Regions from separate parts of the Levilactobacillus namurensis genome, predicted to be linked through region 1. Evidence: predicted binding sites of a transcription regulator. Region 1 holds the regulator's gene; each other region holds the start of a gene.
The links. The regulator Rex, encoded in region 1, represses fermentation and respiration genes when NADH is low (regulators of the CRP and FNR family bind a similar motif). The targets are predictions, from matches to a motif close to TTGTGAANTANTTCACAA.

Region 1 (5,981 bases):
AAATAACAGGACTAAAACCAAAGCAGCAACCCATAATTGATACATCAGGGCTGCGGCGGATAAGGTAATTAAGACTGTCGTGATTTGCTCAGTACCATAAGCCACGGAGGACAACGCATCAGATGATAACAGTGCTAAGGCCTTAAACTTGGTCAGCGCTTGACCGCCCTCGTCCATGGTTTTGAGGGGTTTTCCAATCAAAACCCGCTTTAAATAACGCCACATGACTATTTACTCCTTATCTCCACGAAATAATAATTCGAAATCCGGTTCATCACCGGCATCATGAACACCACTCGCTTTTGCGAATGCAAACGTCATTCTACTACTTATAATCCCACATTACCACAATTCTTTGCAGGTGTTGGGTGAAAATATCACCGCGCCCAACGGATTGGCATTACGGTTAATTAACACTTGAGAAATTGACCGCTTGGATGCGACCACCCCGGGATTCTGGGCAGTCATTTTAGTGACATGCTATGTAAGGTCAAAGCTCAACCTCAAAGCTACTAGTTTCTAGTGGATTCGTCAAATGGTATTTGCCCCTCATCCAACCGAACCAACGCAGAAAGCCAAGCCCCTCAATGGATTCACCAGTCAGTCGCAACGACAAATAAACCATTCTAAATGTCAGAAAACACTGTTTGGGGTCCACTCGATTTATCCATGAGGTTGGGCCTGAAGAGGCTCAGTGGTGTCGTTTAGGTTAGTCAGCATTTTGGGCTGGCTTACCCCAAGGCCGAGTTTGAAGACCTGGGGGGGCAGGGCTCTAAGTCGTGCCCACCACGCTCCAGCCTCTTCAGGCCCAACCGGTAAGGCGGCTGATTGCCACCTCCTACCTTGGGTTACATGCTTCAACACAGTATCGTGGTCGTTAATTACAAAAAGAGCCCGGGAACTTAATCCCGGACTCTTGAAAATTCAAATTTAATGAGATACGGCTTACATCATGCCGCCCATACCGGGTTGGCCGGCTGGAGCAGCTGGTGCAGCAGCGTTCTTGTCTGGCTTGTCAGCCACAACGGCTTCCGTAGTCAACAACAATGCGGAAACAGAGGCAGCGTTTTGCAGAGCAGAACGGGTAACCTTGGTTGGGTCGGTGATGCCGGCAGCAACCATGTCTTCGTACTTGTCATCAGCAGCGTTATAGCCGATACCAGGCTTTTCACCCTTCAGGTGTTCAACCACAACGGAACCTTCGACCCCAGCGTTTTGGGCGATTTGACGAACTGGTTCTTCTAAGGCCCGTAAGACAATGTTGATCCCAGTTTGGGCATCCCCATCAGCCTTCACAGAAGCCACGTCCTTGATGACGTCGATCAAAGCAGTTCCACCACCAGGAACGAAGCCTTCTTCAACGGCCGCACGGGTCGCGTTCAAGGCATCTTCGATCCGGTACTTGCGTTCCTTCAATTCAGTTTCGGTTGCAGCACCGACCCGAACCACAGCAACACCGCCGGCTAACTTCGCCAAACGTTCCTTCAGCTTGTCACGGTCGAATTCAGAGGTCGTGTCAGCGATTTGACCCTTGATTTCAGCTACCCGGTCAGCGATTTGGTCCTTAGAACCAGCACCTTCAACGATCGTGGTGTTGTCCTTCGTCACGTTAACCTTTTGAGCTTGACCTAATTGTTCGATGGTCGTGTCCTTCAGGTTCAAGCCTAAGTCATCGGTGATGACCGTACCACCCGTCAGAACGGCGATATCTTGTAACATGGCCTTACGACGGTCACCAAAGCCAGGTGCCTTCACAGCGACCACGTTGAAGGTTCCCCGCATCTTGTTCAGAACCAGCGTTGGCAAAGCTTCACCGGTAATGTCATCCGCAATGATCAGTAATGAACGGCTTTGTTCAACAACTGATTGCAGTAATGGTAAGATGTCTTGAATGTTAGAAATCTTCTTGTCGGTGATCAAGATGTAAGGGTTGTCCAGGTTAGCTTCCATCTTGTCGTTGTCGGTAACCATGTATTGAGACATGTACCCACGGTCGAATTGCATCCCTTCAACCACGTCGAGGCTGGTATCAACCCCACGGGATTCTTCAATCGTGATGACCCCGTCGTTACCAACCTTTTCCATGGCGTCAGCAATCAAAGAACCGGTTTCCTTGCTGGCGGAAGAAATAGAAGCGATTTGGGCGATGTCGTCCTTGGTCTTAACGTCGTGAGACATCTTGTGTAAGGCCTTGACCGCCGCGTTGGTTGCCAATTCGATTCCGTGACGAATGCCAACTGGGTTCGCACCGGCCGTGACGTTCTTCATGCCTTCGTTCACGATGGCTTGCGTCAGAACCGTGGCAGTCGTGGTCCCGTCACCAGCGATGTCGTTGGTCTTGGAAGCAACTTCGGAGACTAACTTAGCCCCCATGTTCTCGAAGTGGTTTTCCAATTCGATGGACTTGGCAATCGTTACCCCATCATTCGTGATGGTTGGGTTACCGTAACTTTGTTCCAAAACAACGTTCCGGCCTTTAGGGCCCAAGGTGGTCTTAACCGTGTCGGCTAACTTGTCGACACCGGCTAACATTGCGCTACGTGCGTCTTCAGAAAATTTTAATTCTTTAGCCATTTTAATCGTTCACCTCATACTAAAATTTTTAATCGTGTTGCTGGATGAGTAGTGGGAAAGTCTTAGTCAACGACAGCGACTAAGTCCTTTTCGTGTAAAACAAGGTACGTCTTGTCTTGGTACTTCACTTCAGTACCGGCATATTTGTCGAACAATACTTTGTCGCCAACTTTGACACTTGGCGCAACCTTTTCACCATTGTCCAATACCCGACCGTCACCAACTGCAACAACGTTGGCCGTTTGAGGCTTTTCTTGTGCGTTACTTGCTAACACAATGCCGCCAACCGTTTCTTCTTCTTCTTGTGGTTGGTCTAAAATGACACGGTCTCCTAATGGTTTTAACACTTGAATCCCTCCAATGAACTAGGTTTTAGCACTGTTAGCACTTGACTAACATAAGTGCTAATCAACAATATCTAATATATGATTATTCCCAGTAAAAATCAAGGAATTTGGCAAACTTAATTCGAGAGTGCTAATTGGTCCACCCGGTGTCTAGGTTTGCCATCCCCATGAGGCCTCTTTGATTGTACCAAAAAAGCCGCGATTCTCCGCGAACCACGACTTCTGGTCTAATCTTTATTGTAGTGTTCCAAGAAGTAAATCAACGTCTGGAGCTCGTTAGTCAAGTCAACGTTTTGGACCCGAACATCCTTGGGCACCGTGACCCGCAACGGCGTGAAGTTCAAGATTCCCTTCACACCACCGGCTACGGCTTCGTCCGTGACCTGTTGGGCAACTTCTGATGGCACCGTCAAGATGGCCACCTGAATCTGTTGCTCTTCCAGTTGGGTCCGAAGTTCCGTCATTGGGTAAATCGGCACGCCACTTTGAATCGTGTTGGCGATCTTATCATTGACGTCGAACGCCGCACTGATCCGGACGTTACCGTCCTGGTGGAAGTTAAAGTTCAATAAGGCGTGTCCTAGGTTCCCGACCCCAATCAAGGCCACATTGGTCAACCGGTCTTGGTTCAAAATCTTCCGGAAGAACTTGATTAGACTTTCCACGTCATAACCATAGCCCCGTTTCCCTAAAGCACCGAAATACGAAAAATCACGCCGAATCGTTGCCGAGTCAACCTTGACGGCTTCGGAAAGCTCCGTCGAAGATACTCGTGTTTTATCCGCGTCCAGCAAGATGTTCAGGTACCGGTAATAAATCGGTAACCGCTTTGCTGTCGCCCGCGGAATTTTTTGTTCTGTCAAAGGTACACCCTCCTAATCAACATTGCCAGCTACCGTTGAAAGGTCGCCGTCAACGATAACTCTTTTACACAATCTTTTTGCATGTGAAATTCACTTTCCCTCAAATTATAGCATACCCACCGGGCTTGTGAAAGAAATTGCAAATATTTTTCACTATTTCTTCGAAATTTCGGTCTGGTCGGGGAATATGCTAAAATAGACAGTATCAATTCATGCTATCTGCACTAAAAGGAGGTCGATCTTGTGATTCTGTTACAGGTCCAGCAAGTTTCCCGTCGGTTCGGCGCCGAAGTCTTGTTCCAAAACGTCAATCTCGACGTCGCGGAACACGGTCGCATCGCACTAGTCGGTCGAAACGGGGCTGGTAAATCGACACTATTAAAAATGATTGCCGGGGAAACCGAACCGGATGCGGGTCAGATTACCAAGAAGCGCGGCCTCACCATCGGCTACCAGGCACAAAACGCGGGAATCAACTCGACCAAAACCGTCTGGAACGAGATGCTCAGTGTGTTCGCCAAGCTACAAGCCATGGAGCGGATAATTCACGAACTCGAAGCGGAAATGAGTGACCCCGCCATCAGCGCGGACCCCGAAAAATTCCAACAAGTCAGCAGTACTTATGACCAGTTACAACAAGACTTTAGCGACCAGAACGGGTACGGCTACCAGGCCGAGATTCGTGGGGTCCTTCACGGGTTCGAGTTCGACGAAAGCGTCTACGACAAGCCCATCACCGAAATGTCCGGGGGACAACGGACCCAGCTGGCCTTGGCCAAGCTACTCCTGGAACGACCCGACCTGCTGATCCTCGACGAACCCACTAACCACTTGGACGTTGAGACCTTGACTTGGTTAGAAGGTTACCTACAAGGGTATCCGGGGGCCATCCTGATTGTCTCCCATGACCGGTACTTCCTCGACCACGTGGCCACGGAAGTCTACGATATGGCTCACGGCGGGTTGGTCCACTATCAAGGAAACTACTCTCATTTCATCGACGAAAAAGCGGAACGCTTACGCCAAGAGTGGAAAGAATACGATAAGCAGCAAGCCGAGATTTCCAAGTTGGAGGACTTTGTGAACCGCAACATCGTGCGGGCGTCCACCACCAAGCGGGCCCAGGCCCGGCGGAAACAATTGGAGAAGATGGACCGCATCGATAAGCCCGACGCGGACGAAAAAGTCGCCCGCTTCCGGTTCACACCCCGACGGCAAAGCGGTAACGTGGTGCTCGACGTGGTCAACGCCGCCGTGGGGTATCGTGATCAAGTCCTCTGCCAACCCATCAACCTCGACATCAAGAAGCATCAGGCCGTCGCCATCGTGGGCCCCAATGGCGTGGGCAAGTCCACCCTGCTCAAGACCATCTTAGGTAAATTGCCCGCTCTGGCCGGTCAGGTCATCTTCGGGACCGGTGTCGATACCGGGTACTACGACCAAGACCAAACGCTCCTGCACGCGAAGAAATCCGTCTTACACGAGCTCTGGGATGACCACCCGACGACTCCCGAAGGCGACATCCGGGCTATCCTGGGAAGCTTCCTCTTCACGGGACCGGACGTCGACAAGACCGTCCACAGCCTCAGTGGTGGTGAAAAGGCGCGTCTGTTGCTGACCAAGTTAGCCATGCGTCACGATAACTTCCTGATGCTGGACGAACCCACCAACCACTTGGACATCGACAGTCGGGAGGTTCTGGAGAACGCCCTCAACGAATTCGACGGGACCATCCTCTTCGTCTCCCACGACCGGTACTTCATTAACCAGGTCGCCACGCAGGTGATTGAGCTCAGTCCTGAGGGGACCACCCGGTACCTGGGGAACTACGACTACTACGTCGACAAGAAGGCCGAGCAGGACGCTTACGCTGCTAAGGAAGCCGCCGAAGCTGAGGCCGCTAATCCCACGGTGGTTGCGCCGAAGCAGACCCAGGTCGATTACCAGCAGCAAAAGGAGCGGTCCAAGGCTAAACGGAAACTGTCGCGTCAAGTTGCCGCGCTGGAAGAACAGATGGGCAAATTAGAACAACAAAAAACGACCATCGAGCAGACCATGAGTCTCCCCGAGAACTTTAACGACGCGGAAAAGTTGGGTGACTTACAGGCCCAACTCGACCAACTGACCACGCAACTCGACCAGGTCGAAGACGACTGGACCACTCAAAGTTTGGCGTTAGAAGACTTCGATAACGATT
Region 2 (5,981 bases), 910 kb from region 1:
TAACATCCTCCTTTGATTGCTTAACGGCTCCTAGAATAGCTGACAAATATTACACGGAAATTGTGGTTACATGTCACGGAGGTTAAGAAAGTCTTCTGATTATGTCAGTTTGTCATTTTTGTAATGCCTCTGTTATATAAAACGCTTTAATTGACCCAAATTCGTCCTTTTTCCGCTAAATCTTCGGTCGATTGCTTGATAAAGCAGACAAATTTTCTGTAAAATTTGTCATCTAAAATGAAAAATCCATGAAAATCCCCCGAATTTTGTCCTTAAATTGCCACCAGCGTTATCCGTAAATGGTTTTACTTCCGAATAAATTTCCACCACATTCGTCCGTTGGCAACTCATGGTGATGTCATCCGCCTTACCGGGCGACCAGACAACCATCCTAAAATTCGGCGCCCAATATGTCCGGTCCCCGTAGCAATCAAGTCAGGCCTTAACCATCGAAATCTCACTGGGATAGCCCCCCAAGTGACGTAACCCAGAGGACCTAAGCCCAACGTTAGCCGTGAGGCCGGCCAGACAGGGCTCAGCCGTGAAATTTGACTTAGGGAGCGTTCTGGGCTGCCTTAGTCAAAGGCCCCATTTCGAGACCGCTCTATGGCTCGAAATGGCGCCCACGACGTTCCAGCCCTGTCTGGCCAGCCGGTAAGGCGCTGACTCACACCACAAGTGGACGCAAAACGGGCCGCTGCCCGGAGGCAACGACCCGTTTGTGACGTCAGGGTTACTTTTCAACACCCTTACCGTCGTATTCATCAATCATGATTTGCTTTAATTCAGAAACTAGGGGTTCCTTAGGGTTCGCGGTCGTGCATTGGTCCTCGAACGCTAATTCAGCCAAGTGATCCACCGTCTTGTCGAAGTGGGCCTTGTCCACCCCGTTAGCCTTCAAGCTCAACGTGACCCCAACGGAGTGTGCCAAGTCGATGACCTTCTTGACCAAGGCTTCCTTAAGCTCTTCCTTGGTGTTCCCTGGCAAGCCCAGGTAACGCGCAATCTGAGCGTAGTCTTCATCGGCCCGGAAGTACTCGTACTTCGGCCACATGGACATCTTGGTCGGTTCCTTGAAGTTGTACCGAATCACGTGCGGTAACGTAATCGCGATGGCCAAACCATGTGGTAAGCCGAATTCCCCACCTAACTTGTGGGCGATCGAGTGGTCGACCCCTAAGAAGGCGTTGGCGAAGGCCATCCCGGCTAAGGTCGAGGCGTTGTGCATCTCTTGCCGGGCCGTGATGTCGCCGTTGTAGGAGTTCGTCAGATTGTCCATGACCAGCTTGATGGCCTGTAAGGACCATGGCCGGGTGTAATCGGAAGCCATTACGGAAACGTAGGATTCAATGGCGTGGGTCAACACGTCCAACCCAGAGTAAGCCACGGTCTTCTTAGGCACCGTTTCGATGAACTGGGAATCCACAATGGCCACGTCTGGCGTCAATGCGTAGTCGGCCAACGGGTACTTCACGTGGGTCTTCGAGTCCGTAATCACGGAGAACGGCGTTACTTCCGAACCCGTCCCGGACGTGGTTGGGATGGCAACGAACTGGGCCTTGTGCGGCTTATTGAACTTGTAAGCCCGCTTCCGAATGTCCAAGAACTTCTGCTTAGCGCCGAAGAAGCTAGCCTTAGGGTCTTCGTAGAACAGCCACATGTTCTTGGCTGCATCCATCGCAGAACCCCCACCTAACGCAATGATGGTGTCCGGCTTGAATTGACGCATCAGCGCAACCCCGCGGTTGACCGTATCCGTGGTCGGATCTGGTTCAACATCGGAGAACAGGGAGTACTCCATCCCGTTAGGTTGCCGCTTCAATTCGTTTAAGACCGTGTCCACGTAACCCAATTGAACCATGGCTGGGTCGGTGACCAGGAAGACCCGCTTGATGCCTGGCATGTCATCGAGGTAACGAACGGACGTCTTTTCGAAGTAAACTCGAGGTAATTTAATCCACTGCATGTTATTTCGCCGCTTTGCAATCGTTTTGATGTTCAGTAAGTCGAAGGACGAGACGTTGTGGGACACGGAGTTCTTGCCCCATGAGCCGGTCCCTAAGGTCAATGAAGGAATCATTTCGTTGTACAGGTTCCCAATGCCCCCTAGTGCGGATGGCGTGTTGACCAAGACCCGGCTGGCCTTCATCTTAATGCCGTATTCCGTTGCTAAGTCGTCGTCCATGGTGTGGATGGCGGCCGTGTGGCCCAACCCACCAAAGTGTAAGAGTTCGTCCGCCAACTTGAAGGCCTCGGCGTGGTCCTTAGACTTGTAGACGGAGATAACCGGTGACAGCTTTTCTTGAGACATCGGGTACTTTGGCCCCACGCCCGTCAGTTCAGCGGCCAAGACCTTGGTGGTTGCGGGGACCTTGATTCCGGCTAAGTCCGCGATCTTTTGCGCAGACATCCCAGCAATTGGCCCTTTGACCCCGCCTTCAGGACGGAACATCGCGTCGGCTAAGGCCTTGTGGTCCGCCTTCTTCACGAAGTAGACGCCCCGGTCCTGCATTTCCTTCTTCACGTCGTCGTAGATGTCCTTGTCGATGATGGCGCTGTTTTCAGACGCGCAGACCATCCCGTTATCGAACGTCTTGGATAAGACGATGTCGTAGACGGCCCGCTTGATGTTAGCCGTCTTTTCAATGTAAGCTGGTCCGTTACCAGGACCGACCCCTAACGCAGGCTTCCCGGTAGAGTAAGCGGCCTTGACCATGCCAGGACCCCCAGTAGCCAGCACACTGGCAACCCGTGGGTGGTTCATCAACGCCGTGGTGGCGTCGATACTTGGCTTGTCGATCCATTGAATGACCCCTTCTGGTGCCCCCGCAGCGATGGCAGCGTCCCGAACGACCTTAGCGGCCATTACGGATGACTTCTGTGCTTGTGGGTGGAAAGCGAAGATGATTGGGTTCCGCGTCTTAACCGCGATCAGTGACTTGAATAACGTGGTGGACGTAGGGTTAGTGACGGGCGTAACCCCGGCTAAGATACCCAGAGGTTCCGCAACCGTGATCAGTTCCCGTTCCCGGTCATCCTTGATGATGCCGACGGTCTTATCGTGCTTAATGGTGTGCCAGATTTCTTCCGTCGCGAACATGTTCTTCACGGCCTTGTCTTCCATGACCCCCCGGCCCGTTTCGTCGTAAGCGGCCTTAGCCAGTTCCATGTGGTGGTCCAAGCCGGCGATGGCCATCTGGTGGACGATGTGGTCGACCGTGGCTTGGTCGAAGTCATCCATGGCGCACAGCGCGTCGTGGGCTTTATTGACTAGGCGGTCGATCATTTGGTCAACCGTTTCTTCTTTAGTAGTCGTTTTTGGATTCGTTTTTACGTCTTTTAACATCTCTCTGCCTCCATATGCGTTTGCGTAGAAAAGATATTGTTAACTTATTCACGAGTTCTATCTTATCATGGATTTTTCAAAAGTCCAGAACTTTATGTTAAAAAATCACAATTAATTTTCTGTACAAGTAAACGCTGTTGTATCAAGGTTCTTCTCCGATTAGTTTGTAAGTGCATACACAAACGTCAGTGATTCACAAGCTTTTTATTTTCGTGTGAACTAAATCACTATCATGCCTATTTTCAATTCGTTCGGTCAACCAATTAAGGGTTTCAACTAAAACTTTGTGGTTCGGAATCCAGAGTGTGCTAAATTAGAAACCATACAGAGGAGTTGGTCTTATGCAAGCTTGGGCATTCTGGCGACAGACCAGTCGCCATTTTCGACAACACTGGGGAAGTTACGTGACCCTGGTCTTTCTCACCAACATTGTCATTAGTTACTGTGCGATTCCCGTCTTCGGTTGGTTGACCGCCAATTTGCTGGCCTGGCAACGGATTCCCTACGTCTCCTATACCAACCTGGGCAACATCATCTTGAAGCATCCCCTGGCCGTGATCGGCCTATTGTTGATCCTGATGGCCATCATGGTCCTGGTGTACTGGCAATTCGCCTTCCTACTCTTAGGGATTCGCAACATTCGCCTGGGGCGGCCCCAAGGAACCCTGGCGGTCTTGCGCCGAACGGTTACAAGTCTTACGGGCGCGTCACCCAGTACCTTCCTGTTCTTTATGGGCTACTTCTTGATTATCCTGCCCTTCGGCAGCATTCTCTTTTCCACGCCGCTGCTCAATAAAGCCAAGATTCCCGCCTTTATCGTGAGTTATCTGATGGCTAACCCGCTTTGGGCGACCGTCTTAGTCCTGTTCTACGCACTGGCCATCTACCTGGGGATTCGCCTGATTGCCGTCCTCCCCTTAATGATGCTGGACGGGTACCACAGCCACGCCGCTATCCACGAGAGTTGGCGGGCTACCCAGGGACAATTCTGGAAGTACCTCAGCCGGATGCTCCTGGCCCTGGTGATGGTCTCGCCGATGACCGGGGTGCTCTACGCAGCACTCTACCTGGGACAAGTCTTCTTCGACACCACCCCCGCCGCGCTGGTCATGGCGACGGTCAACCTCTTCTTAATGGAAGTCCTCACCGAGTTCCTGGTCTGCTACGCCACCATCGTCTTCATGACCATCGTCCTCAGCAGTCATGCCGACCACGAACCCACGCCGATGATGCAGCTACAATTCCGGGAACCAGCCCACACTAAATGGCGGACCCGGGCTCTCATCACCTTGGGGCTAACGGTACTGAGTGCGGGGTTAGTGGCCTTCAACCTGGCCTACCTCAACGGCTTAGCCGTCAGCAAGCCCCTCACCATCGCACACCGGGGCGTCGATAACGGTAACGGGGTTCAAAATACGATCCCGGCCCTGATCAAAACCAGCCGGGAGAAGCCCGACTACGTGGAGATGGACGTCCAGGAGACTAAGGACCACCAATTCGTGGTGCTCCACGATACGAATCTAAAAGCGTTGGCGGGCTTGAAACGACAAGTTGGCGACATGACCCTCAGGGAGTTAACGCGGGTCACCGTCACCGAAAACGGCCACCAGGCTAAAGTTCCGAGTTTTGCGGCCTACCTTAAAGCTGCTCACGCCCACCACCAAAAGTTGCTGGTCGAGATCAAAACCAATAAAGCGACCACCCGGGACCTGCCGGAACGGTTCATCAAGCAGTTCGGCCCCACCTTACTGGCCCACCACGATCAGGTCCACACCCTGAGCTACCGGATCATGACCGCCCTGCGTCAACAGGACCCCCACCAGTTCGTGAGCTATATTCTCCCCTATAACCTGACCTTCCCGTACACGGACGCCAACGCTTATACCATGGAGGCGACGACCTTAAATGATGCCTTCATCGACCAGGCGGCTAAGCACCATCAACGGGTCTACGCTTGGGATATCGATGACGTGACCCTGTTGGACCAGATGATGTTCCTCGGCGTCAACGGAATCATTACCGATAACCTGCACGACATGCAGGTTGAAATCAAGAGCAACACGGACCACCCCAGCTACGCTAACCTCCTCCTAACGTTCATGAGTGAGTTAAGCTTAGAGACTCAGATGCAATAGTTTCTGAAACGTCTCCATAATCGGGCCCACTCGTCCGATTCAATAAGTGTCGAAAAAGCCACTCAGTGAGTCTTCTGCGAATGCTCACTGGATGGCTTTTTTATCAGGCCCTAACCCCACTAGTTTGGCCCCATCAGCAGCTACTCACCAGACAACGAGATAGCCGCAGCATTAAAATTGCATTAACATTATAATTGTGTTTTAATGCTAATGGACCTTCTTTCCCCGAAAATCTTCGTAAAGGACTGGTGATTGCCTATTTTAACCAAACTTGCTGGATCGCTCCAACTTTCGCCCAAAACGATTCGACGCTTGCTCTACGTTTATATCGGTTTCTTTGGTCTCCTCTACGTCCTGCAACAAGGTCACCTCATCCAAGAACCCCACTTGAGCTTGGAAGCACCAGCCTTAGCCCAGTTAAGGTCCCCACTTTCGATTGACCTCAACCTGCTATTGATCTTCGGCGGCCTTTCCCTGATTCCCTTCAAGTGGCCCAGTCG
Region 3 (5,981 bases), 910 kb from region 1:
CAGGAGATTCAAAAACGGCAAAAGGCTGCGAAGACTAAGGAAGAGCAAGCCGCTATCAGTCAAGAAATGATGGCCCTCTACCGGAACAACGGGATCAGCATGACCGGGGGGATCGGGTGTTTACCATTATTGATTCAAATGCCGATCTTTGCCGCGTTATACGCCGCTATCCGGTACTCACCTGAGCTTTCCAAAGCCGTCTTCATGAACATCCCCTTAGGGAAAGCCAGTTGGCTGCTAGCCCTGCTCTCCTTCCTGTCCTACTTACTCCAGGGGTACTTATCCATGCTGGGGATGCCGGAAGATCAGAAGAAGCAGATGCGCTACACCATGCTGATGAGCCCCGTTATGATTCTCTTCTTCACGATGAGTTCACCTGCCGGACTTGGCCTGTACTTCTTCGTGGGTGGGTTGTTCGCCTGCTTGCAAACGTTGATCATCAACTTCTACCGGCCTCGAATTCGGCGGCAGATCAAAGAAGAAATGGAAAAAATGCCTAAACCTGCACCGGTTGCACCCGTCAAACCCGTTGCACCTAAACAGGTCAAAGCTCAACAAAAACAGATTCACCATAACAACCGCAACCGGAATGCCGGCAAGCAACAACACCGGCGGTAATCACTAGAGTCATCTAAAAGGCGCTCACCAATCAACTTGGTGAGCGCCTTTTATTCGGGCCTAATGCATCATAGACCTGTGTTTTAATGGTCGTCCGGTGTCTCCGACTTAGTGGCCGGATCCTCGCCGGAGTCGTCCTCCAAGAGCTGAGACTTCAGCAAGCCAGGAATGTCCGTATTTGCTGCTTGGGCCTGCTGCTTCTTTTTGATCAAGCGGTCTGCCGCTTCCTTAGACAGAATCGGCAACGAGATTCGAAAGACGGACCCGTGGCCGACGGCACTCTCAATGGTAATGGAACCGTGATATCCCTCAATCAACCGTTTGGCAATTGCGAGACCCAGTCCATTCCCCCCTTTAGTCCGCGAACGCGCCTTATCGACCCGATAGAACCGGTTAAAGACCCGGTCACGATTGGCCTGCGAGATGCCTTCCCCGAAGTCCTGGACCGCAATCTCCACGTTCCGTGAATCTTGCTCGTAGGTCAGGTGGACCTCCTTACGCGTGGTCGAGTACTTCACGGCGTTATCTAGCAGGATAATCAAGATCTGCTCCAGGTGGTTCCGGTAGATCTGGGCTTGAATCGACTGATGAACGTCGTCGTCCAGAATAAAGACGTAGTCGGGATGAATCATCTTGAAGTTGTCGTAGACCTGCGTGACCACTTCACTCACATCGGTCACGTCATTGGTAAACGTCACTTCAATCTGCTCCGCCCGTTGTAGGTCCAACATCTCTTGGACCAAGCTCTTCATTCGCTTGGTCTCTTGTAAGGAAGCCTTAATGGACTCATCAAGGACCTCGGGATCATCCTTCCCCCACCGGTCCAGCATCTCCATGTGGCCCTGAATAATGGCCACCGGCGTTCGCAACTCGTGAGAAACATCTTCCACGAACTGCTGCTGTTGGTCGATGTACCGTTGGGTGGTATCAATCATATCGTTCAGCAGTGCCGTCAAATCACCCAGTTCATCGTTACGCTTAGACACCGGCACCCGTTCATCCGTTTGGGGATCATCCCGCACGGCGTGAATCGTATCCCGAATGGCATCCATGGGCCGTAGTAAGAACGACGCCAAGATGTAGCTGAGAATTGCTGCCGCCAATGCGGCCATCAAGCCCAAAACAATGACGACCTGCAGTAGCCGCGTTTGGGTTTCGTGATAATCCTGGAGGTTATCGTCGACCTGCACGTACCCAATAATCTGGTCGTTTTGTTTCGAGCGAATCGGCGTCCGACCAATCAGCCCGGACCCCTGCTTGGTCTGCTGGGTCCGAATCTGTTGCTTATTCACCGGCTTAAACGTCGCGACGTTCGCACCCCGACTAGTGAAGAGCAAGGCTCCGGCCGGGTCATACACCGCCACGGTCTGGCTATCCCGCGCTAAGCTGGTCACGATAGCACTATTGTACGGCGTGGTCTTCTTTCCCAGAATCGCCGCTACTCGGGGGCGCAATAGGTTATCGACCGTTTGGCCCGTCAGTTCTTGTTTCTGAGTGTTCAGCTTTTCCACCACAACATTCATGGTATCACCGACATGGGTCCGCTCCTGCTGGAGTAGGACTGTCATGAAACTGTTAAAAATCAGAAGCGCAATCACGGTAAAAATGACCAAGACTGCGCCAGCTGTTGATAAAGCCCACTTCCACTTTAACGAAAAGCGAAACGACTTTTTCTTAGCCTCAGCGGGTTCTTCCGCGAGACTAGACTCGGGAGTTCTCACGACCGCATCACGTACCCCGTGCCACGAACGGTCTGAATGTAGCTCTTCTGACCAGGCACATCAATTTTGTTCCGTAAGTACCGGACGTACACATCGACCACGTTGGTCTCAACTTCGGATTCGTATCCCCAGACCTTGGTCAGTAACACGTCTCTGGCCAGGACCACGTTCACGTTCTCCATCAATGCCAAGAGCAGTTCGTACTCCCGCTTGGTGAGGTTGATGACCTCATCACCGCGCCGAACGATTCGGTTTTCCTTCTCGATCGTCAGATCTTTGAACTTCACCGTCGTTTGCTTGGTGTTCTTCTGTTCACCTTCCAAATGAATCCGGCGTAACAGGGCCCGTACCCGGGCTAGCAGTTCTTCAATGGCAAACGGCTTAACAATGTAATCGTCGGCACCATGGTCTAACCCGGAGACCCGGTCGATCACCGAGTCACGGGCCGTCATCATAATGATCGGCGTACTCTTCACTTCCCGCACACGCCGGGCGACTTCGATCCCGTTCAACTCAGGCAACATCAAATCCAGTAAAATCACATCGAAGTCCTGTGATAACGCGGCATCAAGCCCCGTTCGACCATTAAACTGAACGTTCGTTTCGTATCCTTCGTGCTTCAATTCCAATTCAACAAAGCGCGCCAGGTTTTTTTCGTCTTCAATAATTAAAATTCGACTCATTACTCTTTAACTCCTCTAGGGCGATTTAGCTGTGCTCAGCATACACCAGTCGTGGTGTTTCAAGAGCAACCGTGGTTCATTCCAATATTTAATTTTATCATATTTACTCCCAATTGTGCGCCTTTTCCCTTCGCCGCAACAGGGATTAATTGGCAGAACCATAAAAAGTGCGTCAAGGCCTGTAAACAACCGGTTGCATTCTTTCGGCTTGTGCTTAATGAAAAATTAATTCGTGGTTACTTTCACATTAGAAAGGTAGTTGAATAACCATTCTAAAGCCATATTGTCCCCAATCAGTTTCGACAAAAAATTTTAAAATTTTATTTTTGTGTATGATTTCACTTGCACTTGTGAATTTTTTAAGTATACTAAGCGGTGTAGATAAAAAAGAAAAGGGGTTCTTTTCATGAAAGCTGCTGTTATTCGCGATTCTGTAGATGGTTATGTTGATATCAAGGACGTTACGCTCCGTCCCATCACTCACGGTGAAGCCTTAGTTAAGATGGAATATTGTGGCCTGTGCCACACCGACTTACACGTCGCTGCCGGTGACTTTGGTAAGCAACCAGGTCGGATCATTGGCCATGAAGGTGTCGGTAGAGTGATTCAAGTTGCCGACAATGTTAAAAACTTAAAGATTGGTGACCGGGTCTCCATTGCTTGGTTCTACAAGGGCTGTGGCCACTGTGAATATTGCTTGACCGGTCGGGAAACCCTTTGCCGGAATGTTCTGAACTCCGGGTTCACCGTCGATGGTGCCATGGCTGAAGAATGTATCGTGGATGCCAACTACGCCGTTAAGGTCCCTGAAGGTTTGGACCCTGTCGAAGCCACTTCCTTAACTTGTGCTGGTGTGACGATGTACAAGGCTTTGAAGGTCGGCGAGACCAAGCCTGGTCAATGGGTCGAAGTTGTCGGTGCTGGTGGTTTAGGTAACTTGGCCATCCAATACGCCCACAACGTCTTCGGGGCACACGTTGTTGCCGTTGATGGGAACCCAGACAAGCTGGAAGCTGCTAAGGAAAACGGTGCGGAAGTGCTGATCAACCGGCACGACGGTGACGTTGCTGAACAGATTCAAAAGAAGGTCGGCGGGGTCAACACCGCCCAAGTAACCGCCGTTAACGCGGACGCCTTCACGCAATCCGTTAACGCCCTGCGTCCTGATGGGAAGCTAGTTGCCGTGGCCTTACCACAAGGTGACATGAAGCTGAACATCGCCAAGACGGTTCTGGACGGGATCTCCGTTCGTGGTTCCTTAGTTGGGACCCGTCAAGACTTAGCCGAAACCTTCCAATTCGGTGCTGAAGGTAAGGTTCACCCAATCGTTAAGACCCGTCGTCTGGACGAAGTTAACGATATCATTGACGAAATGAAGAACAACCAAATCGTTGGTCGGATGGTCGTCGACTTTACCAAGTAACCTTAAACGATAACGTACTAAACGGCAGTGGCCGTCCCCTTCAGGACGTCACTGCCGTTTTTATGCGTTCTAGTCCGAAACCTTTAGGCTTCCGTTAATTTAAGCCGCGTTAACCAGCGCTGTACGGCAACCGTCTCCTGCGTTCCTTGGGCCACGATTCGGCCCGCGTCAACCACGATGATCTGATCAGCCGCCGCAAACAGGGTTGCATCATATTGATGGGTCACCAGCGCCCAACCCGTAGGCCAGCGCGTCGTGAAGACTTGAACCAAGTCGTGGGCCGTCTTAGGGTCCAACCCCGTCAAGGGTTCATCTAAAAACGAGAAATCCTTATTCTGGAGCCACAGACGCGCCACGGCCAGCCGATGCCGCTCACCACCCGATAACCGGGTGCCCTGCCGACTAATGGCCTGCTGGACCCCTTCAGGCGTTGCCCAGCGAGTGAGTCCCACTAACCGTAAGGCCGCTTGAAGTCGTTGCTCAGCTACCTCCTGGTACAGGCTCAAGTTGTTCGCAATTGTGTCATCGAAGAGCGCGACCTCTTGCGTCAAGAGTCCTAAGCGTTGGGCCACGGCCGTTGCTGAATACTCTTCCAGATTGTGCTGATTAAGCTGAATGGTCCCCGCTAGCGACAGTCCCGGAGAAAGCGGTAGGTTCAATAACGTTGACTTACCGCTCCCGCTCTTACCAACGATGACGTAATGCCGTTGGGCCTGCAACGTTAGACTGACATCCTGTAAAATCGGCACGTCCTTCGAAGGATAGCTCACCTGATTGAAAGTTATCTGGGTAAGCGGTGATAGCTGTCGTTGGGACGCGTTTGACGGGGCCACTGCCAAACGCGCTTCAAGTTCACGTGCCGCTGTACGGCCACCCACCAGATCCCCTAACAATCCGGAAGCCGACTGAATGGGCTCCGAGATAAAAATCATCAATTGGGAGAAGGCTACCAACTGCCCCAACGTGATCGTCTGCCGCATCACAAAGTAAATTCCGCCGACCCAGGTCCCTAAGTACAACACGTTATCCAAGAGCTGGCTGACCCCACTAACGGCCTTGCGTGTCCGCTGGTCTTGATTCTGAACACGCCACAAGCGTTGACTTTGATGCGCGAATAGCCGTTGCAGTTGTCGTTGGACATTAAAAATTTGAATTGTACGTAACCCCTGCGTCGCATCCTGTAGCCGTTGCGTCACCGCTTGATTTTGTTGGAGTACGGCTTGCTTATTCCGTTGCAAGCGACGCCGTTGAAGAAACGGCACCCCCAATCCCGGCAAGCATAACGCTAGGATCAGCAAGCTCAGCCAGGGCTGAATCATCACCGACATACCCACGGCAATTAAGAATTGCCATAACGCCCGGTACACGTTGACACTCCCCTGCAGGTACTCCTGCCGAATGATGGGTAACGTGGTCGTAAAGTCATTATAGTAGGTCGTCGTTAGAGCTTGGGTATCCCGGCCAACGCCGGTCGGTCGGCGAAACAGTGCCTCTAACAAATCTTGGCGAAGACCAGCCATCATACGATTCAGCGTC

Region 2: adhE (bifunctional acetaldehyde-CoA/alcohol dehydrogenase) is a predicted target of Rex. The motif match lies at 3,383-3,400, and genes of this name have one in related genera.
Region 3: adhP (alcohol dehydrogenase AdhP) is a predicted target of Rex. The motif match lies at 3,349-3,366, and genes of this name have one in related genera.

What each region holds. Positions count from the first base shown of each region.
Region 1 is NZ_CP134159.1:2,068,582-2,074,562, forward strand. Features, by position in the region: gene RIN67_RS09940 (APC family permease) at 1-225, opposite strand, end outside; gene groL (chaperonin GroEL) at 946-2,574, opposite strand; gene groES (co-chaperone GroES) at 2,637-2,921, opposite strand; gene RIN67_RS09955 (redox-sensing transcriptional repressor Rex) at 3,149-3,784, opposite strand; gene RIN67_RS09960 (ABC-F family ATP-binding cassette domain-containing protein) at 4,028-5,981, shown strand, end outside.
Region 2 is NZ_CP134159.1:300,077-306,057, reverse strand. Features, by position in the region: gene adhE (bifunctional acetaldehyde-CoA/alcohol dehydrogenase) at 734-3,346, opposite strand; gene RIN67_RS01190 (glycerophosphodiester phosphodiesterase) at 3,688-5,481, shown strand; gene RIN67_RS01185 (hypothetical protein) at 5,734-5,981, shown strand, end outside.
Region 3 is NZ_CP134159.1:1,162,361-1,168,341, reverse strand. Features, by position in the region: gene yidC (membrane protein insertase YidC) at 1-618, shown strand, start outside; gene RIN67_RS05600 (HAMP domain-containing sensor histidine kinase) at 702-2,231, opposite strand; gene RIN67_RS05595 (response regulator transcription factor) at 2,336-3,022, opposite strand; gene adhP (alcohol dehydrogenase AdhP) at 3,429-4,445, shown strand; gene RIN67_RS05585 (ABC transporter transmembrane domain-containing protein) at 4,529-5,981, opposite strand, start outside.